Regions from separate parts of the uncultured Phascolarctobacterium sp. genome, predicted to be linked through region 2. Evidence: riboswitches for the same ligand, from Rfam matches in the RefSeq annotation. Region 2 holds a riboswitch; each other region holds the start of a gene.

Region 1 (5,166 bases), on a different contig from region 2:
CTACAGCCGGAGGTGTTGTTATGTCCTGAAAATATACCAGGGTTGCAAATTTTAGTGAAGAAGTGCTTAGACGAAAAGCAGCAGGCGGCGCCTAAGCGCTGCCTGCTGCTTTTTTTAAAAGGTTCTGGTATAGGTTATTTTCCAGTTAAATGGTAAATCAAGGTTACCATATCTGTTAGAATAGTTATCCCTGTCAAACAAATTATTCATCGTCAGGGTTATGTTGTCATTCTTAGTCAAATCATACGAAGTATTCCAGGTCAAACGGTTTCTTGACGGGACGTCATGCCCACCGTAATATTCCCTGTCGCCTAAATATTTATATGTAAGGCCGCTTGTAAGCTTGCTGATAGAATAAAAAACCGAAGCTGATACATCTATCCTGCCGTCATCCTGCACCCATTTGGGGTTGGCAGCGGAAGGATCTTTTACTTCGGGGTTGCCATAGCCAATTCCCAAAGAATAGCGCCATTTATCATTTACATTATGGGTAAATTCTGCTTCGATACCGGTATTTCTAAAATCGCCTTTGTTTATGGCATACTGTTCACCGGTACCGGGGTCTTTATCGCTCCAGCCTATTTTATTTTCAAAATCCATATGGAAGACTGCAAGCTTGATGCTTTTGTTATCGTAGATTTTTTTGATACCTGTTTCATAGGTCCAGCCTTCTTCGGGCTTTAATGTACCGGCCGCGGCTTTTTTGCCATAGTATGAATCTACTGTTGGCATTTGGAAAGCTTTGCCGATGTTTATGTACCACGAGGTATTGTCGTTGATTTTATACAGAGTTTGGAACTGCGGGTTCAGTATATTTTCGCTTTTTACCGGGTCGTCGATTATTTCGCCGCGCAGTCCCAGGGTAGCACTGAATTTATCGCTGAACACGTTGTTATACGAAAGGTAGATGGCGTTACTGGTTCTGTGGGCTTTATTGGCTTTGGTAACCAGGTTTTCATAGTTTTCGCGTCTTAGGCTGTAGCCGGTTATAAGGGTATTTTTTCCCAGTTTCCAGGTCTTTTGTACGTCACCGATATAGCTTGATAAATCGGCTGATGAGCTTACAGGGCCTGGTGTGGCTGCGGTAAAGTCGTAGCCTTCAGTACGGCGGTAGTTATAACCTACTATGGCTTTGATGCCGTTAGATTTGCCATCGTAGGTCAGTCCTGTAGTAATGCGTTTGTCGTCATAACGATAATTATATTTTTTATAGACTGAGCCTACTTTTTTGGCATCGTTATTGCTGCCGCGGGTAATATTGCCGTCCTGATAGATGAAAGTAAAACCGATCTCATCTGTCAGTGCGGCGGAGATCCCGGCTCTGTTTTTCTGTCCTTTGCCTACCCACCAGTCGGTAGACGAGCCTTCCGGATAAGCGTTGCTGTGGGTAAGCTTGTTGGAATATTCTTTAGATGCGGTTACGATAAGTTTTTCACCCGCATAGGTAACGCCGTAATCTTTATAATAGTTGCCGACGGTGCCTTTTACTTTGACCTGAGTTTTGCCACCTGGCTTTTTAGTAATAATATTAACTACGCCGCCCATAGCTTCGCTGCCATACAGGGTTCCAGCGGCGCCTTTTATGATTTCTATTTGCTGTACCATATCTATGGGGATACCGTCTAAGGAGTTATAGTTTTTAAGGTTCATGGGGATACCGTCTACCATGATCAGGGTGCCACGGTCGTAGCCGCGGATAACGGTGCGGCCTGAACTGAAACCAAAATCCTGACCGGCGTCGCCGTAACCGGTACTTGTTAGGCCTACTTGATGTTCGATAGCGTCAAAAACGTTCTTATAGCCGGCTTCTTTGATATTTTGTTCAGTAATGATATTAGTGGTTGCCGGTGTATCCAGGTCTCTGGTTTCTGTTCTTTGAGCAGTTACGATCATTGGGTCAAGCGTAAAGGCCTGATTTGGTTCCTCAGCATGTACTGCAGTACCCCCCCAGATGACATTGCCAGTTATCAGTGCTACCATCAGTACACTTTTACTCAAATTCTTTTTTGACATACTCAACTTCCTTTCACTACATTTTTATTATTGAAATAAAGACATTTCCTGTACTCATTCTTTATGACCGCACATTATTTGCCTTTACTTGCAATCACCCAAAATAAAAATACCTTCTGCGCTAAGGCAAAAGGCATTAAACAGCTTGATTCAAAATAAAAGAAGCCGATAACATTACCTAACTGTCTCACGCAGCAGTAAAGTAATTATCAGGCAGTTCTTCTGACTCAAGTTCATCATTCATCCAAGCCTTCCCAGATAAATTCCAGTGGCATATTTTGGATGAACTCACTTTTACAGCGACGGGATCGTGTGGGTTTTACACCCAGCTTCTCTATTAAGACCTGTGTCACCTGATAATATCCATATACATTTATTTTGCAAGTATACTATAAACAATTTTACAATGCAATCTTTTATTTTTATTTATTATTTAATTTTCTTTTTCAGCAACTATTTTGTTGCATAAAAAGACCCCGCGCAAGCAAGCTTGCGCGGGGTCTGAGATTATTCTGTATTTTATTTCAGCACTTCAGCAATTACATCGTTGGTCAGGTCTTTGCCGCCATACAGCATTGCGCTGCTGTCAACTACGCTGCTGATGCCGGCACGTTTGGCTACTGTGGCAATAGCTTTCTGAACTTTTTTCTGGATCGGCCCCATCAGGTCCTGTTCGCGTTTGGCTACCTGCTGCGACAGTTTTTCGCCTAAGGCCTGTTTACCGCTGTCATCTAAAGAGGCCGCCTTGCTTTCAAATTCCTGCTGCGCTTTTTGGCGTTCCAGGTCAACAGCGCTCATGGTAGTTTTAATATCAGGATAGCTTTGAAATACCTGCTGGACATTAACGTAACCTACCATATTTCCGGCTTCGGCGGCTGATACAGCGCCGCAAATGCCCAGTGCCATGACAATCGTCAAAATAAAGGTCATAATTTGTTTTTTCATCGTTTCCAACACTCCTTAATTTTTGTTTATAATAAATTTATTATTACCGTTTTTTATCCCGAACTGCCGCAATAAATTTAGCCGCCGCCATATCCGTCAGGCCGTAATCAGCAAACTTCAGCAACAGCTCCTGCACCAGCTGCATTTGTTCTGCTGAGCCATGAGCTGCGATATACCTGGTAATCCGATTATTCTTTTTCTTATAATCAAGATACAGCGCTATCCCTTTGTCCAAAAGTTCATTGCCAGTCACAAACCGCTGACGGTCAAGCAGGACTTTGGTATAGCATTTTTTATAATTTCCCAAAATCACAGGCCACGTATCAAGGACCTTAACTGTCCCATCGGCTTCCAACAGCTGAAATTTTATCTGCCCCGGATATTCTGCCTGTTCTAAAAAGGCAAGCAATGTTATTACATTTACTGCGCAGAACATATCATAGTCAAAATACAAATGTAGAGTATCATAATTCTTCAAGCAGCTTTGCAGAAAGTTACCTGGAGATTTCTGCAGATATTCCTGTAAAGGAACTTCATAGGCAGCAGCTCTTAAACGATAAAATGCATCTGAAAATATTTCTGCGCAGGTTTCACCTTCGCACATCGCTTCGTTAAAAGGCAATATATCGTCCTGTGGGAGTTGCTTTTTAAGCTGATTTGCAGTTATTTCCCCGCTTGTAATATGCAGGATATTTTCCGGACTGATCTGTTTATTGTTCTGCATTTGTATCGTTGCCTGTTTCCTTAAAATATACTACTATATTTTGTCTGCTTGCACATGTAGATTATTATAAACGGTTTGCAGTCATCAGTCAATAATCGTTGCTATTTATATTATTATATTATTTGATTGACTTTTCATCTGATTGGCAGTATTTTATAATTAGTTGTATTAGATTAAGTTTTCTATTTTTAATTAAAAGGAGGTTTGTTTATGCCTGATTTTGTCAGTGATTCTATTTTTAAAGACGCATTCTTAAGGGCTTCTCGTCATTATATAGAGGCATTAGATTTGCCTGCATTTGATTCTAGACGTTCTTCTGATGCGAAAGAGGCTATTGATTCTGCTGCCTGTATCAACAACAGAATGCTGCAAAGTTTTGCCGCCGATTTGAACGAGCAGCAAAAAAGCGATGTTTTGAATTCAACTTTATTGGCTCAATTAGCGGCAGATAAAGCTTATCCAAAAGATGAACACGGCCGTTATGACGTGAAAGGCTGGTACAATAAATTTTCAGAGGTTCTGCTGAATTTAGGCTGGGTAAGCCAGAATACGGCTTTCTGGCAATATAAAATACATGGTAAAAGCTTTACGGCCGACAAGGCTATTTTAGAAATCATCAACGGCCTGCTGCAAAACAACGCCTTGCTTTTAGCGCAGGCAACGATCAATGCTTTAAAAAATTTGCCCGAAAATGATTCTAAGCTAACTCTGTTTAAATTTAATACGTGTTCTGACCAAATGGGTAATATCAGTCTTGGTGTCTGCACGCAAAAGAACAGTCTGATAGAGTATGATTTTGCAGCGCTTTATCTGGAGACAAAAAAGAATTTTAAGCAGATTTTGTTTATTGATTTTTCAACTTCTGATTTTAAGCTGTTCGCAGGCACAAACACTATCACTCTTAATCCCGACGTTTACAGCATCGTTCGCGATCAGGTAGCGCAAAAGCTTCACGACAGGGTTGGCAGTTATCTTGCGGGGCTTGATATTTAAGGGTTAAGTACAAATCAAAAGTAAAGCGTGATACCAAAGATATCACGCTTTACTTTTTTACTTTCTCCGAAAATATTCCGGATATGTTTTTTGAGCTATGTCTAAGATACCGTCGCCTATATATTGCGAAGCGGCATATCTGTGGCGATCTTTTATGATAATGACATTATTATTTTTGATTGCTTTGATGCTCTGCAGTGCCGGATCTTTTAAAACTTCTTTTCTAAAAAGTACGGTATCGCCTTCCTGGGTCGAACTGTAATCTGGAAACATCAAAACATCAGGGTTGACTTCTACTATTTTTTCTTTGCTTAGATGTTCACCACGAACAAGGCCCGCTACGGCAGCGCCGTTGATTACGCCGGCATTGATGCAGATGTCGTTGAACAGACCTTCTACACTTCCAAAAACCCCCAGCAGCGAATACCCCATCAATATCTTTTTTTCTTCTGCCGGTATTGCACCGGTTACGTCTTTTACAAGCTTTGTTT
Region 2 (5,166 bases):
GTCAATCTGCTCACCCGCTATGCCCTGCCTAATGCCATCATCCCCGTTATCGCCCTGCTGGGCAATTATTTTGCCAGCGTTCTGGGTGGCTCCGTGATCGCCGAAAGTATTTTTGCGATCCCCGGTATCAGCAGCATGGCGCTGGAAGCGATCCGTTACCGTGATTACCCGGTGCTGCAGGCTTACGTTCTGGTCAGCGGCTGCACTCTGATCCTGGTAATGGTGGCGGTCGATCTGCTGATCGCCTATCTCAATCCCAAGGTAAAGCTGGGTGAGCGGTCATGAAAAAATCAAACCTGCAATTTTACTGCGCCGCCGGCCTCCTGCTGCTCATCATCGGCACCAGCCTGCTGGCCCCGCTCCTGGTAACTCACAATCCCTTTGAGCCGGATATGGCAAGCCGGCTGCAGCCGCCCTCCTGGCAGCATTTTTTTGGTACGGACGCACTGGGGCGCGATATGTTCAGCCGCATCCTTTACGGCGGCCGGGCCTCGATCCTGCTGTCACTGGCCTCTGCGGTCCTTTCGCTTGGCGTCGGACTTGTGATCGGTCTTTGCTGTGGTTTTTACGGCGGCAAGCTGGATCTTTTCTTCACGATCCTGAGCAATATTTTTCAGGGTATCCCCGGCAGCTGCTTTATGATCGCTATCGCCGGCATTTTCGGTCCCAGCATCAAAAGTCTGGTGCTGGCGCTGGTCATCACCTCCTGGGCCGGTTTTTCCCGCATCGTGCGCGCCGAAGTGATGCAGCTTAAAGAAGAGCCTTTCATCGAAGGGCTGCGTTGTCTGGGCTGCGGCGACCGACGGCTGCTGCTGCGCCACATCATTCCCAATATCGTCAACAAGCTGCTGATCCTCTTCACGATCAGGGTAGGCCGCGGCATCCTCTCTATCGCCGGACTCAGCTTTCTCGGCCTGGGCGTACAGCCGCCGACGCCTGACTGGAGCGTGATGGTCAGCGACGCCGTTTTATATTACCGCAGTTCGCCGCATCTGATTTTGATTCCCGGCGCCTGCATCTTTTTCCTGATCTATGCCATCAACAATCTGGGCGAATTTCTGCGTGACAGGCTGGATGTACGCTTTAGCGAGGTGCGCAAATGGTAACTTTAAACTCCACAGCCACGCTTGACCTGACGCTGCAGCAGCTGTACGTGCACTTTCCCGTTCCCGGCGGCCTGGTTAGGGCCGTCGACGGCGTCGACATCTGTTTCCGCCACGGCCAGATCACCGGGATCATCGGCGATTTTGGGGCAGGCAGTCTTAGGCATCCTGCCTGATTATGTCACCCGCAGCGGCAGCATCTTTTACCGCGGCACGGATATTCTGGCAGACAACACTGCCCTGCCCGGTTTTTACGGTCAGCAAATCGCCCTCATACCTCAAAATCCCGGCGACTCTCTCAACCCGCTGCGCCGTATCGGCAGACAGTTTGACGACATTCTGCAGACCGCCGGGATCAGGGATAAAACCGATCAGCGCAAACAACAGCTGCTGGACTTCTTCGGACTACCTGACGCCGCACGCGTGCTTGCCGCCTATCCGCACGAACTTTCGGGAGGTATGCTGCAACGCGTACTGTGTGCCATGAGCATTTGCTGCTCTCCCAACTGGCTTTTGGCCGATGAACCGACCAAAGGACTGGACGAAACAGCCTGCGGCGTTGTTTATGAAAATCTGCAGAAAATAAAAACCGGCCAGCAGCTGGGTATGCTCATCATCACCCACGACCTGCAGCTGGCACGCTCTATCTGTGCCAACATCGCCGTGATGTATGCCGGACAGATCGTCGAATACGGCCCTCAGGTCCTCACAGACCCGCGGCATCCCTATACGCAGGCCTTTCTGGCCGCCCTGCCGGAAAACGGCTTTCAGCCCTTGCCGGGACTGCCGCCGTTACCGCAGGAGGAACTGCCCGGCTGCCGGTTTGCGCCGCGCTGCGCCAGCTGCCATGAACGCTGCCTGCAGGCAGTGCCGCCGGTCTATGACAGCGGCACTGCGAAAGTGAGGTGCTTCCTCTATGCTTGAAGCTGTAGACATTTCCAAAAAATATTGGGACCGCAGCAGCGGCAAGCACTACGACGTTTTGCGAAACTGCAGCCTTACGATCCAGTCCGGCGAAGCGCTGGGACTGATGGGCCCCAGCGGCTGCGGCAAAAGCACGCTGGCACGAATCCTGCTGCGGCTGCTGCCGGCAGACAGCGGGCGGATCATCTTCCGGTCGCAGGACCTGACCACGCTGTCACAGGCACAGCTGAAACCCTTTCGCCAGCAGGTACAGTTTATCTCGCAGCGGCCAGAAAGCTTTTTTGACCCGCTGCTGAAGTTAGGCGCCAGCCTGCGTGAACCACTGCAGATCTTCGGGCTGCCTGACAACAGCGAGATCATTGAATCTGCCCTGTCAACAGTCAAGCTGTCACCAGCACTGCTGGACCGTTATCCGCATCAGGTCAGCGGCGGCGAAGTACAGCGCCTGAGCATCGCCCGGGCACTTTTGCTCAAACCGCAGCTGCTGATTTTAGACGAGCCGACCTCGATGCTGGATATTTCCGTGCAGGCGCAGATCCTGCATTTGTTAAAAAGTATCCGACAACAGCAGCAGATGGCCTTTCTTTTTATCTCCCACGATCACGATGTGATCCGTTATATGTGTGACCGTCAGCTGCAAATGCGCGGCGGCAAACTCGTTTGACAAATATATCACCTAACAATTTTACCACAGTGTCCGGTCAACCCGGACGCTGTATTTTTTTGCCCTTTAACTGTTAATTTTTCAAATTATGCGTCTACAGAAAACTTTTGCTTGCGGGGGGGGGGCAAAATGCTATAATACAAAGCGAAAGTTTAATATTTTCATCAGACAGGCAAGTATTTATTCCCAATAGGATATATGCTCTACGTTTCTTAAAAAACCATGCTGTTATGCACTAAGCAAGCAGCAGCAGCAAAACCAGCGCCAGCTTTAATTTCTTTTATGCTTATATATATTGCTTTAAAGTTGTTATAACATTCTTATTAAAAACTTTTACTTGCTAAGGAATGTGACGAATGCTATAATACATCACGTAATTTAAATTTTCAACAGCTTATAAATTTCTATTTAATCTAATATAAGTGATCAGGTGCATTATTGCCTAACAGAGAAATCGGTGCAATACCGATGCGGTCCCGCCGCTGTAATGCCGAGCAAACCTCACGATGCCACTGGGAAACCGGGAAGGCGAGGCAAGCGATGACGCAGAGCCAGAAGAACTGCCTGATCATAGTCTGCTCCATCCTGCGAACGACAGGCCAGAGAGTTGTAAGTCGTTTTACGCTTTTCTGCCTTTAGGCGCAGAAAAGCGTCTTTTTTTGCTCTTGATTGTTTTGACACGCGAAACTCGGACAGCTCGGTCAACACAATTACAGATAAAAAACTAAAAGGAAGTGTTGAACAAGATGAATGGGAAGCAAAAATTTTTGACAATGGCCGTGCTGTGCGCCATTGCCAGTGTCGGCTTTGTACTGCCGGCCGGTGCGGAAGAAACACTGACGCACGATCTGGACGAAGTCATCGTCGAAGCCGACAGAGATGCCCTGCCCGGCGGCTTTGTCAAAACCAAAGGCAGCATCGGTATTTTAGGCGATAAAAGTATTATGGAAGTTCCTTTCAGCCAGACAAATATCTCAGCCAAAACTTTAGATCTTTTTGGCGGGCCGACGCAGCCCTTAGATAATATTTTAGTCGGCGTCCCCGCTATCAGGCAGGCCGGCAGCGTTTTGCACAACGATTTTACTATCCGCGGCTTCCGGGCCAACGGCACCAGTATGTACGTCAATGGCGTCCATGGGATGCTGACGCAGTTCAACGTGCCGATGGCGGCCTTTGAAAGGGTCGACGTCACCGCCGGCCCCAATACCGGTATCAGCGGCAGCGGCGTCCAGTACGAATCCTCGACTGCTGGCGGCATTATCAACCTGATCTCCAAAAAAGCAGGCGAGCAGCCGCTGTTCCGCTACAAACAAACTTTTTCCGGCAAAGGTTCCTTCGGCGAATACCTGGATCTTGGCAGCCGCTTCGGCAAAGACAAAGCCTGGGGACTGCGGATCAACACCGAGCTTTTGAACGGCGAAACCTCTGTTGATAAAACCGACATCAAAGCCAAAGGCATCTATATGAACCTTGACCACCGCGATGACAGAAGCACTACCAACTTTTTGGCCGGGTACAGGGATATTGATATTAAAAACGGTATGCGCTGGTTCAAGATCGGCCCTAACGTCAAAAATTTCCCCAGCACTATCAACGGCAGCAAAAATTACGCCTTTGACGGTATGGAAAAAGGCGCTTACGGCTACTTCATGGTTTTGAACCACGAACAAAAGCTGAATGATGACTGGAAGCTCTTCTTTAACGGCGGCCTGAACAACAATAAGCTGAATAAAAACGTCATGGGTCAAAACAGCGCTTTCACTATCAAAGACGACGCCGGCAACTATGACCTGAATTACCAGTCGTCGGCGACGCCGCAAAAAGCCTACTACGCGCAGATCGGCACCTCCGGCAAATTTGCGACTGGCGCTGTGAAGCATGAAGCCACGCTGGCGATCGACAAAGCCTGGCGCAACCGCGACGCCAGCACGCCGCTGGGCTACTCGGGCTTTGGCCAGTTGGGCACCGGCAATATTTATACCGGCGCGATCGACCAGACCGGAATGCCCGACGGCAGCTACAAAACCTATTTGAACAATAAGACCAGTATCTGGGGCATTTCCTTTGTTGACAGCCTGAAATATGAAAAATGGGGCGCCGTTTTAGGCGTGCATAAGCATCAGGGCACTTCCACCTCCTACAGCCCTACGACCGGACAGGCGACTTCCTCGGTCACGTCGGACGCTACCAGCCCCACATATGCCCTGACCTATAATCCCAACGAGAAAATTATGCTGTACGGCAGCCATTCGGAGAATTTCGACCTGGGCGCCGTTGCCGGCAGCACCTATGAAAATGCCGGCGAGATCCTGCCGCCTTCTAAAACCAAGCAAAGTGAGCTGGGCGTAAAATATTTGAACAAAGGATTTTTGACGACGCTGGCTTTGTTCGACATCAAGCAGGCCAATAATATCGCTGTCACTAATCCTGCCGGTGGCAAAGACTTCTTCCGTCAGGACGGCGAAGTCAAGCACC
Region 3 (5,166 bases), on a different contig from region 2:
AGCAGGCTCGTCTGTCACCTGGCCCAAAAACTGGCGCGAAGTGGCTCTGCTTGTTGCCGGCTATGGTATCGGCCGTAACTTTACGGCTGACACCTGGGATAAAATGACCCATCAGACCTTCGGCGTGCTGGAAGCTACGCTGATCGCCGTCGCCGTTGCGGTTGTCATAGCCTGGTGGACTGCCCGGCATACGTCTGCCAACCTGATCAGCTGCGTCATGGGCATCATGCCTGGCGGACTGACGCAGATGATGCTGATGTCAGAAGACGACCCGCGGGCCGACGCCAATGTCGTTGTCGTCATGCAGACCCTGCGTCTGGTAGGCGTCATCGTAGCCGTGCCATTTCTGGTGATCCATGGGCTGGGGGCCCAGGTGATCCAGGGCGGCGTCACTGTAGCGGCCACTGGCGGAATCAATTGGCTGATCATGCTGCCGCTGTCTTTTTTAGGCGCTTTTCTCGCCACAAAGTTCAATGTACCGACCCCGCGTTTGCTGGGACCGATCCTGGCGACCGCGGCCGGCTCGTACTTTTTGGGCAGCCTGCAGCCTGTGCCTGATCTGCTGATGATGGCGGCACAGGTCAGTATCGGCCTGTATATGGGCGTTATGTTGGAGCCCAAAAAACTTTCTGCCACCAGAGAATTGATGCCGTATATTTTTTGCGGCATTGTTTTGATGATCGGTGTCAGTGTCGTTGTGGCCTGGTCCCTGTCGGATCGTTATGGCTTTTCGCTGATCACGGCCTTCCTGGCCATGGCTCCGGGCGGCATTGCGGAAATGTGCCTGGCAGGCATGAGTATGGGCGAAGATGTTTCGATCATTCTCACCTATCAGCTGGTGCGGCTGCTGTTTTTAAATATCTGTGTTCCCTTAGGCATTAACCTGTATTTTAAAAATAAAATAACTGGATAAAAGCGGCCTCATACCCTGCAGTATATTGCAGCAGGGTATGAGGCCTTACTATTTATGGCAGATGATAGATAAAAAAATCTACCAAAAGGCTTGACAAAAGAAATAGTAATAAATATAATTAAGACATCAAATGAATATTGGAAGCTAAAGGTGCTCTACGGAGCTTAATAGAGAAGTCGGTGTAATCCCGACGCGGTCCCGCCGCTGTAACGAGGAGCGAACTTCAGATACCACTGGTAGCAATACTGGGAAGGTGAAGGAAGCTGTGAATCGGAGTCAGAAGAACTGCCTTAGCCACCATCGCTGATTGACCTGCGAGAGACGGGGAGGAGATGCTGCAGAGTTCGTATTTTGGGTAAATACGAAGTGCGAATCTTTTGCTATGAATTTCTGACCGTTTTTCTTAATATTATTTTAAGAAAACGGTTTTCTGTTTTTCTGCGCCCTACGCGCGCATTGAGGTCGAAGTGTGATGGCTAGACCTCGGGATTAAGGTCAGCCATCAGTGGATATATTTATTTGTGACAGGACTGGAACACCCTGTCAGGTTTATTGCCATTCTCAAGTTCTTTTGTATAAGAACCTTCTTTTCCTTTGCCTGCGTAGGGGTGCGCGGCAAAATAACCATCACAAAAACAGTGGTGGTTTATTTTTTTAGGAAAAGAGACACTTAACAGATGCAGTTTAGGTAGGAGATACTCGAACCACTCTGCGATACGTAAGTAAGCAAAATACAGGAGGTGAATGGTTTTACTGCCCCGGCACAGAAAATAATCAATGAAAGGATGCCGTATATGGAACAAGATAAAAACCTTACAGCAGAGCTTCACAAGGAAGAAGCTTCAGAAACAGCTTTTTCTCCAGTGACATTTGATGAATTTACGCCGCCGTCCTATGAGGAATGGAAGCAAGAAGTAGTTACTGCTCTTAAAGGCGGTTCTTTTGAAAAAAGTATGTTTACCAAAACTTATGAGGGCATCACCCTGAATCCCATTTACAGATTAGAGGATCAGGAAAAGATCACCCACAATAAAACCTATCCCGGTATGGAAAGCAACCTGCGTGGTGCCAATGCCGGCGGGTACATCCATAAAGTCTGGACGATAGCCCAGGAATGTGATGGCAAAACTCCTGCCGAAGCCAATGAAATGGTCAAATACGAACTCTTGAAAGGAACCACCGCTGCCAGCGTCGCTTTAGACACCGCGACCCGTAAAGGCTGCGACCCTGACAAAGCAGAAGAAAAAGACGTTGCCGACATCGGCGTTTCCCTGGCTACCGCGGCAGACGTAGAAAAACTGCTCGACGGCGTCGATCTGGAAAAATTTGAGATCGACATTTACGCCGGCGCTTCCAATATCGCTCTTTTGGCAGCTGTTGCTGCTGCCTGCGATAAAAAAAGCCTGCCCCTTACCAAACTGCATGGCGCTATCACCGCCGATCCTATTGGGGAACTTGCTTTGGATGGCGCATTAGTTCGTCCATTGGACGAATATTATGACGAAATGGCACACAGCATTGCCTGGGCTGAAAAAAATGCTCCGCAGCTGAGAACAGTAGTAGTCAATACCGATGTTTATCACAACGGCGGCGCTAACGACATTCAGGAAGTAGCCTACGCCATGAACGAAGCAGTAACCTATATGCGCGCTATGGAACGCCGCGGCATCGACATCAACGCCTTCTGCCGCCACCTGCGTTTCCATTTCAGCATCGGCGCCAATTTCTTTATGGAGATCGCCAAACTGCGCAGCCTGAAAATGGTTTGGGCACAAATCGTTAAAAGCTGCGGCGGTGACGAAGAAGCACAAAAGATCAATCTTTATGTCAGCACTTCCACCTTCTGCCAGACTAAATACGATCCTTATGTAAACCTGCTGCGTGCGGCTACTCAATCCTTCTCCGCCGTTGTCGGCGGTATGGACGGCATGTATGTCAAACCCTTTGACCATTGCATCCGCCCCAGCGACGTGTTCTCACGCCGTATTGCCCGTAATATCCAGATCATGGAGCAGCATGAATTCAACTTTATTCAGCCGATCGATCCTTCCGGCGGCAGCTGGTATATCGAACCCCTGACCGAAGAATTTACGGAAAAAACCTGGGCTAAATTCCAGGAGATCGAAAGCCATGGCGGCTTGCTGGCAGCACTTGAAAGCGGTAAAGTACAGGCTGCGATCAAAGAGATTCTGGAAGACCGTTTCAAAAACCTCGCCACCAGAAAAGACCGTGCGGTTGGCAATAACATGTATCCTAACATGACCGAAGAACTTTTGGAAGTGCCTGAAGTAGATTTCGCTGGAATCCTGAAAGCACGTAAAACTGATTTGGAAGTCAACGTCAAAGTACGTGATAACGCTTATGTTGAAGCTGTACTCAGCGATCTTGGCAAACGTGATGCCAGTGAACTGGGTTCCTTGATCGCTGATGCTGAAAAAGCATTGCTGGCTGGCGCGACGATGGGCGAGATCTCAGCAGCCCTTACCGGCAGCGCTCAGGGCGAAAAAGTGGAAGCTATCGCTCCGCACCGCTGGACTGAACGCTATGAAGAACTGCGCATGCGCACAGAAAGCTTTGTTGCTAAAACCGGCGAAAATGTTAAAATTTTCCTGGCCAACATGGGTCCGATCCCGCAGCATAAAGCACGTGCCGACTTTGTTACCTCTTTTATGCAGGTCGCAGCCTTTGAAGTCATGACCAATAATGGGTTCCCGACTGTAGAAGAAGCTGTCAAAGCTGCTCTTGAGTCCGGTGCCGATGCTACCATAGTCTGCTCTACAGACGCTACTTATCCGGAACTTGCCCCGGCTGTTACCAAAGCCATCAAAGCAGTTAATCCGGCTATGAAGGTCTTTTTGGCGGGCGCTCCCAGTGCAGAACTGAAAGAAATCTGTGATGCCGCAGGTATGGATGATTACATCAGCGTTAAATCCAACTGCTATGAAACCCTGCTCCGTATGCAAAAAGAAAGGGGGATGTTCTGATAATGTCCAGAATTCCTGATTTTAGTCAAATTCCCTTTCAGCAGGCACCAACACAAGGCGACGCCGAGTTTGCCGCCTGGAAGGAAAAATTAAAAGCTGAAACCGGTAAATCCTTTGAAGAAAATTTTTACCGTACTATGGAACAAATCAATGTAGCTCCTTTATATGACGTCAATGCTTATAAAGACTGCAACCATCTGCAGTACATGGCAGGTATCCCGCCGTTCCTGCGCGGACCATACTCCACGATGTACGTAACTAAACCCTGGACCGTACGTCAATATGCCGGTTTCTCCACGGCAGAAGAATCCAATGCTTTCTATCGCCGTAACCTGGCAGCAGGCCAAAAAGGCCTCTCCATCGCCTTCGACCTTGCAACTCACCGCGGCTATGACTCCGACCATCCGCGCGTTGTCGGCGACGTAGGTAAAGCAGGCGTTGCCGTTGACTCCATTCTGGATATGGAGATCCTTTTCTCTGGTATCCCGCTGGATCAAATGTCCGTATCCATGACCATGAACGGCGCCGTACTGCCGGTACTGGCCTTTTATATCCTGGCCGGCGAAGAACAGGGCGTAGATAAATCGGTTATGGCCGGTACGATCCAAAATGATATTCTGAAAGAATTCATGGTCCGCAACACCTACATCTATCCGCCTACCGCCTCCATGCGGATCATCGGCGATATTTTTGAATATACCTCGGCTTATATGCCTAAATTCAACAGCATCTCCATTTCCGGCTACCATATGCAGGAAGCCGGCGCCACCGCCGACATCGAGCTTGGCTATACACTGGCTGATGGGCTGGAATACCTGCGTACAGGTACGGAACATGGTCTTACTATTGACCAGTTTGCGCCGCGTCTGTCCTTCTTCTGGGCAATGGGCAAAAACTATTTCATGGAAATCGCTAAAATGCGTGCCGGCCGGATGCTGTGGGCCAAGATCGTTAATTCCTTCGGCCCGAAAAAAACCAAATCCATGGCTTTGCGTACGCATTCGCAAACCTCTGGCTGGAGCCTTACCGAGCAGGACCCATTCAACAATATCACCCGTACCTGTATTGAAGCAATGGCAGCAGCCCTGGGTCATACCCAGTCCCTGCATACCAACGCACTGGACGAAGCTATCGCCTTGCCGACCGACTTCTCGGCCCGTATCGCGCGTAATACCCAGCTGTACATTCAGGACGAAACCAAAGTCTGCAAAGTTATCGATCCGTGGGGCGGCTCCTATTATGTAGAAGCACTCACCAATCAGCTGATTC
Region 4 (5,166 bases), on a different contig from region 2:
GGACTAACAATTATATAAACATTTTAAGTAACAAAAACAATCAACAAAATTTATATTTAGACCGGAGCGAATACTCCGGTCTAAATATATGTTACTTAAAAAGTATATTCCATACCTACAATGAAGTTACGACCTGGAGCACTCCACCATTGTTCATCTGGATTACTACTCCAGTTATATCTAGCATTAGAATGTTCTGCATAGAATTTGTCAAAAATATTATTAACTTTTACATATGCTTTAATCGTTTTAGACACTTTATAATTCAACCCTAAATCCCAAACCCAATATGTCGTAGCCGGGAAGAAATTATCAACAGCATCCGCTGTCTGTGGGCCAGGTCTATCAATAATACCTTTGCCTAACAATGATGCACTAAATTTCCCCTCATCATAATCTACACCTAAATTCCATGCACCTTTTGGAACATACCCATCCACATTAGCTGCTCTTTGAGCAGTAGCATCCACTATTGTATGAGTATAACCAACAAAAGTAGAAATATTTTTATTAAACTGTTTCCTCAGTTGTACATCCCAACCTCTTGCTTTTTCATCGCCAACGTTAGTATATTTGGGCGCTACATAACCAATACGATCTTTTGAATTTCTCCAGAACATGTGTGCTGAAGCAACTAGTGTATCATCAAATCTGTGATTGATACCAATTTCTTTGGTATCACCTGTTTCTGGCTTTATATTTGGATTTCCATATTTAGCACTATACAAATGTGTTGGAGTAGGCGGAATAAAATATTCACTATAGCTTACATAAACATTGGTTTTATCATTATTAAAGTTGTATCCTAAATTTACACTTGGTGTTGTATGATTACCAAAACCAGAATTTTTATCATGTCGAACTCCAGCAGTTAATTTTAATTGATCAGTAATATTAAATTGATCTTGAATATATACTGCTTTATTAATCATTTTTACACCATCAGCTGTAATAACTTTATCATGGCTATATTCAAAACCAGCTGAAAGAATATGTTTATCATCAAAATTCTTAGTAAATTGATCAGAAATTCTCATAGTTCTGACTTTAGTCAAATAGGCATTAAAATCCGTATCGTAATCTAAATTGATAAAAGATAATTGATTTGTAGTAGTATCATCAAATTTACTGTTTAAAATAAATTTATAATTACTGTTATCTACCGATCCAGGTTTTAAACTTGGTTCCCATAATGCAGTATATTTATAATCAGCTTTATATGAATCATAAGTAGCTGTTAAATCATGCTTCTCTCCGAGTTTCTTTGTTATTTTAAAACTGCTACTCGTAGCATTTGAATAGGCTGGGGTTGTTGTTCCACGACCATCTTTAAAATCACCAATCCTATTTTTACTAACATATGCATCCCAAGACCAATCTTTTTCTTTTCCCTGATGGTTTATAGCATAATTTTCTGTACTAAAGCTTCCTAATTCAGCAGAAATTTTAGTTTTTATTCCCTCAGGTTTAGCTGTAATGATATTAATAACGCCACCTTTTGCATCAGATCCGTACAATGTAGATGCAGAACCTTTTAACACTTCAATTCGTTCTACGTTATCCAGATTTTTTAGCATTACAGCAGATATTTTGTTATTAACATTGTTTATTTTGACACCATCGACAAGAACTACTATTTCATCAGCACCATTAATTTTCAAATTATTGCTGTTGTCGTAGCCAGCTACACTATAATTGCCAATGTATACACCCGGCACCATACGCAATGCCTCAGACAAATCCTGATAATGTCTCTCTTCAATTTCTTTTTTTGTAATTACACTAATATTAGCATTTGCTTTAAACGCCTCAACAGGAGTACGAGTTGCCGTTACAACTATTTCATCTAACAAAAAGTGCTGTGGTTCTTCAGCAGCGTGGCCTACCGTGTACCCCCCCAGATGACACTCCCAGTTATAAGTGCCGTCATCAGTGTACTTTTACTCAAACTCTTTTTCAACATACTCAACTTCCTTTCACAACTTTTTATTATATAGAACAAATCATTTATGCCCAATCTCACATGGCCGCATAAATAATTGATCCAACAAGTAAAAATGCCTTTCTCCTAAAAACAGAGAAAGGCATAAAAACACCAATGTAAAAAACAAAGGCGCAACCTTCCCATCGCTCGCAGGAATATTACTTCGTTAAAACAGGCAGTTCTTCTGGCTCAGATTCAACGCCTTTGCCGCACCTTCCCAGGGGGTTCCCCAGTGGCATTTGCAGCAGGCTCATCTTTACAGCGGCGGGACCGCATCGGCTTATACCGATTTCTCTATTAAGCTTACGCACCTGTTTTTAATTTTCAATTATTAAAAGACTCTACTACTTATTTGGCTGCTTATATGATATAATGTCTTACATGAAGATATAATAAACTATATAGTCACTATATTGTCAACATATTTTTCAATTTTTATTAAATATTATTTAAATATTTTAATGGAGTTGCAATTACTATTATGAACAAAAATTCTGAAAGCTTTTTTACTGCCGGTGAACTGGCTACCCTCTTTAACATTCCTAAACAGACATTGCTTTATTATGACAAAATGAATCTGCTGACGCCAGAATTTATTGCAGAAAACGGCTACAGGCATTATTCATTAAAACAATATCTAACGCTTGAAGTTATTGTTAATTTACGTAAACTGGATATTCCAATTTCTAAAATCAAAGCATACATAGATAATCGGGATATAGATGACTTTGATAAACTTTTAATAGAAAAAGAACGTGAATGCGATGAAATAATTGAAAAAAACCTGAAAATAAAAAACAGCTTAAATACGGTTTTCGCTCAATTAGAGAAAACTCGCAGCAGCAGACTGAACCAGCTAACTTTGGAATTTCAAAAAGAAAAATATTTTTTCATAAGTGATCTCAGTAAAACCAGGATCGGGAAAAAACGAATCGAAATCATGGCTCATCACAATCAAAAAGCTTTTTCCAAACAGCACTTCAAAGAAAAAAATATCGGTTGGATCATAAAAAAAGAAAATTTTTTCAGTAATGATAAAGCTAATACAAACGATGCCTGTGCATTTTTTTCGGCAGTAGGTCCTTCGCATTCCAGGGCTAAATCATGTATCACCCGCCCTTCCGGTCTTTATCTTACTTTACGCTTTAAAGGTACCTTCTATAATCAGGCTCCAGAACTCGCGCTGAAATTCAAAAGTTTTGCTGAAAAAAATGATTTACAGATCATCGGAGATCTGTATGTTTCACCTTTAAAAAATCACTGGGTCACCTCAAATCCTGATGAATATATCAATCAGATATCTATACAGGTTGAATATAAATAAAACTGGCTGAGACGTTGTCTCAGCCAGTTTTATTTAATCAGCTCTTTCTTCCATTTCACCTTCAATATCTAATAATAATTTCTGTAATTCTCGCTTTGTTTCAGCTCTGGCATTCCACATTTGCCTTTGCTCTGCTTCCAGCAGCACTTCGGCAATCCTATGCAAAGCCCAGGGATTCACTTCTTCCATCCACTGACGTATCTGCGGATCAAGTGCGTATTTTGCTGCCAGTTCTTCATACATCCAGTCATCCATAACTTCAGTAGTTGCATCCCACTGATAGCAATGTGCGACATAGTTTCCCATATCAGCAGCACCTTTGTAGCCATGTTCTTTCATGCCGTTGATAAACTTTGGATTCATGATCTCGCCGCGGAAAACCCTTTTTACTTCTGCTTCGATAGTACGAATAACCACATGGTTTTGATCTGTACTGTCTGCACAGTATGTTCTTGGCATTTTTCCGCTGCAGCTGCGCACACCTGCTATCAATCCGCCATGATAAGAATTAAAATCATCCGCGCTCAGTAAATTTATCTCTCTATTATCTATACCCATAACAGTAGCATCAATCTTGCTTAAACGGCGTTTAAAAAGCTCAGGCATATAGGACCCGCTTTCACCGTCACCATAAACGTGAGCGCCCCAACGTACATAGACCTGCGCTAAATCATCGATATTTTCCCAATTTTTTTCTTCCAGAAGATATGCTACGCCCGCGCCATACCCCCCTGGCGGACAACCAAAAATACGGTGTAAAGCCTGCTTTTCAGCTTCTTCTTTAGTAATTCCCTGCTGTGCAAGGTAGTCTATATCCTCATTCATATGCTTGCGAATATAATTTATTTCTTCATTTTCGTCAAGACTAGCCGCAAATTTAACCGCTTTATCCAATAATGTTACTACACAGGGCATACTATCGCGCATCATGCCTGTAATTCTTGCTGTAGCATCAATACGCGGCCGCTTAAGTTCTGTAATGCTCATTGCTTCAAGTCCAATTACCCTGCCGATGCCTTTTTGCCAGATCGGCCTGATTCCAAGCAGATAAAGAAATTGTGCAAAGCTTACACCATGAGTACGCATATCAGATCCCATGACCATACCAATAGTTTCAGGATATTTTCCTTCATCAGCAATGTATGCTTCAATAACGCCTTCCGCTCTTGCTTTGCCAACTTCCCATGCTACTTTGGTTGGCAGGGTCTGGGGATCGACGCCATAAAAATTTCTTCCTGTCGGCAGTACATCGGCTCTGCCATTAGTAGGTGCACCAGCTACAGAGGGTTCAATAAATTCTCCATTCAATCCTCTAAGAGTATTATTCAGTTCATCTACCGTTTTAGCAAGATTGGGAACCAAATCGCTGCAAATATAACGGCATACAGTTAGAAATTGTTCTCTTAAATCATCAGGCATTGACGCATAATCCTGCAGCTGCAGCAATTCCTGCACATAATCAGCATTAAAGTCCGTAGCGGCCAAAGCTTCCAAAACAGTCATACTTTCAGCACGTATCCTGTCTGCTAATTTACCATAAGTCAGGCCAAGTTGCGGTATTTTTTGCGCGCTGTTTTCCAATAAAGTATAGTAATCAAATCCATAATGCTCAGCAAGAACTTTGGCTAAAGAAGGTACTGTTCCGTTTTCGAGCCTGCTCATTGCCAAAAGATATTCCAGCAAAGGTTTATCGACAGGAGGCTCGCCTAAAATATGTAATCCTACACGTATCTGCATGTTTTTGATGTCTGTAAGATAGTTATGAAGCTTGCCTACATATGCTTCAAAGTCATTTTCTTCTTTGATTTCATTATTGAGATTACATTCAGCAGCTTTTTCCCTTATCAGGTCCGCAGTA

The links. A riboswitch is a leader RNA that binds a small molecule or an ion and turns the genes downstream of it on or off. The one in region 2 is predicted to bind cobalamin.
Region 1: another riboswitch for cobalamin. It lies ahead of Q4G98_RS07100 (TonB-dependent siderophore receptor); the one in region 2 lies ahead of Q4G98_RS09725 (TonB-dependent siderophore receptor).
Region 3: another riboswitch for cobalamin. It lies ahead of Q4G98_RS02595 (methylmalonyl-CoA mutase family protein); the one in region 2 lies ahead of Q4G98_RS09725 (TonB-dependent siderophore receptor).
Region 4: another riboswitch for cobalamin. It lies ahead of Q4G98_RS00210 (TonB-dependent siderophore receptor); the one in region 2 lies ahead of Q4G98_RS09725 (TonB-dependent siderophore receptor).

What each region holds. Positions count from the first base shown of each region.
Region 1 covers NZ_CATWDQ010000007.1:56,486-61,651, reverse strand. Annotated here, with positions in the region: gene Q4G98_RS07100 (TonB-dependent siderophore receptor) at 115-2,013, opposite strand; cobalamin riboswitch at 2,208-2,385, opposite strand; gene Q4G98_RS07095 (OmpH family outer membrane protein) at 2,533-2,958, opposite strand; gene Q4G98_RS07090 (hypothetical protein) at 3,002-3,682, opposite strand; gene Q4G98_RS07085 (hypothetical protein) at 3,893-4,675, shown strand; gene Q4G98_RS07080 (ABC transporter substrate-binding protein) at 4,733-5,166, opposite strand, start outside.
Region 2 covers NZ_CATWDQ010000014.1:5,588-10,753, forward strand. Annotated here, with positions in the region: gene Q4G98_RS09700 (ABC transporter permease) at 1-285, shown strand, start outside; gene Q4G98_RS09705 (ABC transporter permease) at 282-1,106, shown strand; gene Q4G98_RS09710 (hypothetical protein) at 1,109-1,270, opposite strand; gene Q4G98_RS09715 (ABC transporter ATP-binding protein) at 1,248-2,027, shown strand; gene Q4G98_RS09720 (ABC transporter ATP-binding protein) at 2,020-2,691, shown strand; cobalamin riboswitch at 3,103-3,274, shown strand; gene Q4G98_RS09725 (TonB-dependent siderophore receptor) at 3,438-5,166, shown strand, end outside.
Region 3 covers NZ_CATWDQ010000002.1:204,139-209,304, forward strand. Annotated here, with positions in the region: gene Q4G98_RS02590 (AbrB family transcriptional regulator) at 1-913, shown strand, start outside; cobalamin riboswitch at 1,045-1,221, shown strand; gene Q4G98_RS02595 (methylmalonyl-CoA mutase family protein) at 1,708-3,897, shown strand; gene scpA (methylmalonyl-CoA mutase) at 3,900-5,166, shown strand, end outside.
Region 4 covers NZ_CATWDQ010000001.1:52,207-57,372, reverse strand. Annotated here, with positions in the region: gene Q4G98_RS00210 (TonB-dependent siderophore receptor) at 96-1,853, opposite strand; cobalamin riboswitch at 2,141-2,314, opposite strand; gene Q4G98_RS00205 (MerR family transcriptional regulator) at 2,466-3,308, shown strand; gene cobN (cobaltochelatase subunit CobN) at 3,342-5,166, opposite strand, start outside.